2 regions of the Bacillus silvicola genome follow, and region 2 is predicted to be linked to the other one. Evidence: riboswitches for the same ligand, from Rfam matches in the RefSeq annotation. Region 2 holds a riboswitch; the other holds the start of a gene.
The links. Region 2 has a riboswitch for preQ1 ahead of ACP6L7_RS04270 (QueT transporter family protein). Riboswitches for the same ligand answer to the same signal wherever they lie in the genome.
Positions count from the first base shown of each region.

Region 1: another riboswitch for preQ1. It lies ahead of queC (7-cyano-7-deazaguanine synthase QueC); the one in region 2 lies ahead of ACP6L7_RS04270 (QueT transporter family protein).

Region 1 covers NZ_JBNGVC010000001.1:1,045,426-1,048,847, forward strand. Annotated here, with positions in the region: gene queE (7-carboxy-7-deazaguanine synthase QueE) at 1-71, opposite strand, end outside; gene queD (6-carboxytetrahydropterin synthase QueD) at 64-555, opposite strand; gene queC (7-cyano-7-deazaguanine synthase QueC) at 555-1,217, opposite strand; PreQ1 riboswitch class I at 1,311-1,354, opposite strand; gene ACP6L7_RS05555 (ATP-binding protein) at 1,562-2,770, shown strand; gene ACP6L7_RS05560 (DUF6254 family protein) at 2,780-2,896, opposite strand; gene ACP6L7_RS05565 (DinB family protein) at 3,081-3,422, opposite strand, start outside.
Region 2 covers NZ_JBNGVC010000001.1:817,376-820,797, reverse strand. Annotated here, with positions in the region: gene ACP6L7_RS04280 (reverse transcriptase-like protein) at 1-155, opposite strand, end outside; gene ACP6L7_RS04275 (aldose 1-epimerase family protein) at 225-1,097, opposite strand; PreQ1 riboswitch class I at 1,229-1,273, shown strand; gene ACP6L7_RS04270 (QueT transporter family protein) at 1,280-1,765, shown strand; gene ACP6L7_RS04265 (ribonuclease H family protein) at 1,894-2,553, shown strand; gene ACP6L7_RS04260 (zinc-finger domain-containing protein) at 2,566-2,742, shown strand; gene ACP6L7_RS04255 (DUF2564 family protein) at 2,776-3,024, opposite strand; gene cspB (cold shock-like protein CspB) at 3,144-3,341, opposite strand.

The sequences.
Region 1 (3,422 bases), 230 kb from region 2:
TTTTGTCCTACAACCATTCCTTCACCTTGAATAGTCGGGCCAAATATTTCTAAGACTGGGATTTTACTCATCGAGCATCCACTCCCGTCTTACTTCCGCATAACTAGTCGGTGTCTCAAACAAACGAACAAATTCAACACGCGCTCCTTTGTATTCACTCGCACGATTATCTTTTGTTAATGCTTCTGCCATCTTTTCATAAATCCAAACTACCATATTTTCAGCAGTCGTATTCATTGCTGGTAATGTTTCATTTAAATAACGATGATCTAAATAAATTTCTATTTCATTTTTCCAAATTTCTTTTATATCTCCAAAGTCAATTGCAAGGCCTATTTCATTTACATATCCGCTAATTCCAAATACGACTTTATATGTGTGGCCATGTAAATTTTTACATTTACCTTCATAACAGTGTAAATGATGCGCTGCATCAAATGTAAATTCCTTGCTGACCATTACTCTTCTATTATGATACTTGAGTTGTTCACGCTGAATATCCTTGTCCATTTTTTGCAAATTTTCTACGATGCGAAATCCAAAGAAATTATCCATTAGTTGTTCGCTCCTTCGCGTTCTTGTAAGTACGTATCTAATCCTGCTTTACGAAGTTGACATGCTGGACATTCACCGCAACCATCACCAATGATTCCGTTATAACATGTTAATGTTTTTTCTCTAACAAACTCGAATGCACCAAGTTCATCAGATAATTTCCATGTCTCTGCTTTATCAATCCACATAAGTGGTGTATGAATGACAAACGGATAATCCATAGATAAATTTAATGTAACGTTTAACGATTTCACAAACACGTCACGGCAATCTGGATAACCACTAAAATCAGTTTCACATACACCTGTTACAATATGACGTGCTCCAACTTGTTTTGCTAATACAGCAGCAAATGATAAGAATAGTAAATTTCGTCCATCTACAAATGTCGATGGCAATTCACCGTCTTCATGTGTAATCTCCATATCCGTTCTCGTTAACGCATTTGGAGCAAGTTGATTTAATAGACTCATATCTAGTATCGTATGTTTAATACCTAGCTCTTTCGCAATTTCTGCTGCACAATCAATTTCTAACTTATGACGTTGATTGTAGTTAAACGTTACAGCTTCCACTTCTGCGAACTGCTCTATCGCCCAAAATAAACATGTTGTACTATCTTGTCCACCACTAAAAACAACAACTGCTTTTTCTTTTTTCATTTCACTCATTCTCCTTCTCTACTACGAATAAGAAGAAAGAACGTTCTTGAACTGTCACAATAAAAAAACAAAACAATACCTAAGGATATTGTTGTTTCCATAGTTTTTTATAGAGGGAGTTCGCGAACCTCTCCCATGCAGTGCATGGAATTTCTTCTTTCATTGACAAAGCTTATTGTAACATATTGTATACTACCATAAAAAATTTCTGATTTTTCCGCTATTTCTCATTTCATTTCTTTCATTTTATAGTATGATTAATTTAATGTTAGAAGAGAGGAGGCATCCCACTGGAACTCTTTATTATTTACCTCTTTTTAAATATATTATCTATTCTCGTTACAATGCTCGTATATCATTTATTTTGGAATCAGAAAGGGAAACGATCTCCTAAATTAAATTCAGCTATATTTATTGTATTGTGTTGCCTCGCTACCATACTATGTATCACTTTTGCAGCAAAAACAAATAATGGTTTTCAGTTCGACATGCGACATATCGTATTAATTGTCGGTACGTTAACGGGAGGGCCTATTGCTGGTGGTTCTATTTTAGCTGTATTAAACATTTATCGCTTTTTATTAGGAGGAATAGGTGCGTTTCCATCCTTTATCGCTTCTATTCTCCTATTTATTGTTCTACTATTAACATACAAATTTTTCAATCGAAGTTCTAATCATATAAAAATAACACTTGCTATTTTTTACAGTCTTACTTATGGATTTGGTTGGATACCATTTTTCCTTGCAAGTGTTACAAATGATGCAGATTATATACCACATATCATTGTGTACGAACTATGTACGATGATTGGCACGATCCTTATTTTATATTTACTACACATATTACAAATGCAAGTTCGTCTCCAAAATGAACTTATGAACGCTGAGAAATTTCATTTAATCGGCGAAATGGCGGCTTCCATCTCTCATGAAATTCGTAATCCTTTAACTTCAACGAAAGGATTTTTGCAACTTTTACAGTCAAATACGTGCTCTGAGAAGGAACGAAAATTATATATCGACATAGCCATTAATGGGATCGAACAAGCAAATCATGTTCTTACCGACTACTTAACTTTTGCAAAACCGAGTATTGAAAAAGAACAACAATTACAAGTAGAGGAAGAATTACTTCATGCGTTGTCTTTGATTACACCTCTTGCCAATTTAACGAATGTTCGTATACATTACATAAAACAAAGTACATCTTTCTTTATAGCTGGTGAAAGGCAAAAGCTGAACCAATGCTTATTAAATATTTTTAAAAACTGTATTGAGGCTATGCCTAACGGTGGTGACCTTATTCTTACATTAGTTCCAGACCATAAACATATACAATTATATATAAAAGATACAGGCGTTGGTATGGATCCAGAACAAGTAAAACGCCTCGGGTCACCCTTCTACTCGACGAAAGAAAAAGGGACCGGACTCGGGATGATGGTCGTCTTCAGTGTCATTCAAGCAATGAATGGAAAGATTGATATTATTAGTGAAAAAGGAACAGGTACAACATTTTTATTAACTTTCCCAATCATACAAAAAACGTGATGAAATTCATCACGTTTTTTCTGTTCCTTCAACTAATTCTGCAAAAGCTTTCACTTTTCCATGTGGTTTTTGATTCTCTTTCCGAGCTTTCCAAGCGCGCTCTTCTTCTCTCTTTTTCTTTGACATACTTTTCAACTCCTTTTCTCTTCTCCATGTAGTATTCCAAAATGAGAAAGAAAACTATGCATGAGTAAAAAAGGAAAAGAAGCGGTTCACCGCTTCTTTCACTTTATCCCGTTATTTGAGGGCAGCCCGATCGGTAAAGAATAATAATCAGTGCGGGATGCCATCCAATGATTAAAGTTTCACTTTATCGCTGTAAAATTGCATGTTTTGCTTCTTTTAGCTGTGTAAGATGCCTTTGTTCGTGCAAATCCAAAAATTGAACCCATTGGTATAAATTCAAATCATTAAAAATAGGATGTTTCAATCCATTTTCAAATAATTCTTTTTCATCTATCACACTATGAAGTGCATGTAATAATTCTTGTCGTGAATGTTCTAGTAATTGAATTCCTTGCAGTTTCTTCATTAATGTTTCTGTTGGTTTCATTTGTTGAGGAGCTTCCCGTTTATATGTGCGATCAAGCGTAAGTTGGAGGTCTTTAAATGGAGCAATTTTTCTTTCTTTTTTTTGCAAAGCATATACAAG
Region 2 (3,422 bases):
GCTGCAAGTAAAGCGTGGTATTCTGCTTCATGATTGGACATTGTCCCAAGGGGAAATGATAATTGTACAGCTGGTTGAACCCCTTTAATAAACACTCCTGCACCAGAAGGACCAGGATTTCCTTTTGATGCACCATCAATATATACTTCAATCAAAATGAGAAACCTCCAAATTATAAGATTATCCCCTACTTATATGTTTCCTTGAAGTAGGGGATAGAGTACTTAGCCGATTGTAAGACTATAACGACATGTAAATGTTTCATTCGCTTGTAAAGATTGAATTCCTTTTTTTTCCTTGAAATCTTTTGCTGGATTTATTTCATCAGCAATCCCGTACCAAGGTTCAATACATAAGAAAGGTGCGTTCTCGCCTGGTGTCCATACGCCGACAAATGGGAAGCCGTCAAATTCTACTTTTACAAATTTATTATGTTTATGAGAACGAATAGAGATTTCATTCGTATTCATATTTTCAAAAATAAGCGCATCATTTTTGAATAAATCGTATGTAAGTGGTAATTCATTCGTATTTTCAGCGATTAATTGCTTTTTACTTGAAAGGTAAGGTCCTTCTAATACGCTTGTTTCTAATCGTTCAGAACCATTAAATGATAAATGATAATCTGTAAATGATTCGCCCTCTAATAAGGGGAAGTTGAAACCAGGGTGTGCTCCGATTGAGAAGAACATCTCTTTTGAAGTAGGATTATTTACTCCATATGTTACATGAACGATTTGTCCGTCTAGCTCATAAGAAACGAGTAATTCGAATTCGTATGGGTATTTTTTTAATGTTTCTTCATTACTAGTAACAATATAAGTGATATTCGTTTCACTTTGTTCTTTTACAGAGAATGTAAGATCACGAGCAAAGCCGTGTTGTGTTAAAGAATATGGTTTACCATCTACGTAGTATGTATTATCTACTAATCGGCCGACAATTGGGAATAAAATTGGTGCGCGGCGCCCCCAATAAGTAGAATCGCCTTGCCATAAGTATTCAGTGTTATCTTCTTTTAAGCGAACGCTTTGTAATTCTGCACCTTTGTCAGAAATGGAAACGATCACTTTTTCATTTTGAATTGTTGCTGTCATGAAGTGAAACCTCCTAAATCTTTCATATGTTTTATTATACGTTGTCCAAAAGAAAAAAGGTAGTAAATGATAGGAATCTATTGACGAAAGAGTGCCTATTGCGTAAAATATACTCTTGTTGCTTAAAAACGAATAACGTGGTTCGAAACCATCCCACGTAAAAAAACTAAGGAGATTTTGTCATGAATATAAGAACATTAGTCGGTAATGGTATTTTAGCGGCATTATATATTGCTGTTTCTATGCTTATTCAGCCATTTGGCTTTACGAATGTACAGTTTCGTATTTCAGAGATGTTTAATCATCTCGTTGTATTCAATAAGAAAGCAATTTACGGGATTGTATTAGGTGTATTTTTAACGAATCTCTTTTTCTCACCTATGATCGCTTACGATTTAGTGTTTGGAGTAGGACAATCGATTCTTGCACTACTTGCAACTATTATTTCTATGCGCTTTATTAAAGGTGTTTGGGCTCGCATGATTTTTAATACGGTGATCTTTACAGTCACAATGTTTATGATAGCAATCGAACTTCATCTTGCATTTGATCTGCCATTTTTATTAACATGGCTAACGTGTGCAGTTGGTGAATTTGTTGTAATGGCGATTGGTATGCCTGTAATGTACTGGATTAATAAGCGAGTACAATTTGAAAGATTTATGTAATAGGTGAAAGAGCCGTTCCTTATATAGGGTGGCTCTTTTTGTATGTGATTATATTGAATATAATACTGTGACTCTTGATAAAATATAATAAAATAAATATAAGAAGTCTTATATAAGGGGAATCTAGTATGAAATATAAAATTCATTGGTTGTATAAAACAAAGCGTGGTTTACAAACGGAATTAACAACAGAGTACATGAACATAGAAGAAGTACTTCAATTTGCGGAGGATTTTGAGAAAACAGGAAGAGCGAAAGAACTATTATTTTTTGATGAAATGGACGCGGAATGGTCATTAAAAGAAATGAAAAAACTGAGTAAGCAAGTGGAGGAAGAGCCTCAAGAAATTCAAGTTTATTTTGATGGTGGTTATGATGTACAGACGAAAGAAGCTGGGGTTGGTATATGTGTATACTATAAAAAAGGAAATACAAATTATCGAATTCGTCGCAATGCATACATAGAAGGCATATATGACAATAACGAAGCGGAGTATGCATCACTATTATACGGGATGAATATACTCGAGGAATTAGGAATTAAATATGAACCAGTTACACTTCGGGGGGATTCTCAAGTTGTACTGCAGCAATTAGCTGGTGAATGGCCTTGCTATGATGAACATTTAAATCATTACTTAGATCAAATTGAACAAAAAGCAAAGAAAATGAAATTAAAGCTTGTTTGTGAACCGATATCTAGAAAACAAAATAAAGAGGCGCATCAATTAGCAACGCAAGCATTAGAAGGGACGGCGATTGACAGTCATAAAGAAATAACCGAATAGAGAGGTGCAAAGGTGAATAAAAAGCAACTCATTACAGAGGTAAATGACTTATTAGAGACGTATTGTGAAGGATGTTTCTTACAGAATCATAATCGGAAAAATCATAGTAAATACTATGCCCATTCTTTTTGTATACGGCAATGTACGGTTGGAGAGAAATTAAAAAAGTATGGAGAGCAATTGTCATGAAAAAACATCCAGAGAATTTTCTCTGGATGTTTTTTAGTGCTTCGCTTCGTGTAATTGATGCTCACATTTACTTAATTTTTTTTCTTCATTCATTAGAAACGGTTCGTCTAAATCCGTCGCAACGGATTTCATAATTTCTAGTTGAGAACGAGCCGCTTCTACTGCAGTAGTGGCATGCTCTAATGTGTCCGGATCCATTGAAATTGTTGCAGAACCTACCATTTTTTGTGCTGTTTCTACACGGAATTTTACTTCTTCAAAATCATTTACATGTGAACTCATTGTTATTGCCTCCTTTGTATTTTGCACATTTCACATAGTTTTCGCTCTGTAAAACGGAAATATACAAAAGAATAACAAAGGAGGTTACCAAGTAAGGTAACCTCCTGTCATATGTTGGATTAAAGTTTTACTACGTTAGCAGCTTGAGGTCCACGGTTTCCTTCAGTAATGTCGAAAGATACTTCTTGACCTTCCTCTAAAGCTTTGTAGCCGTCGCCTTGAATAGCAGAGAAATGTACGAATACATCATCAGAGCCGTCCATTTCGATAAATCCAAAACCTTTTTCATTGTTAAACCATTTTACTTTTCCTTGCATGTTACAATTCCTCCTAAAAAACGATTACTTTTTTTCATTTAGTGAAATTCATTAAAAAGAAAATATAATTTAAAAATGCTA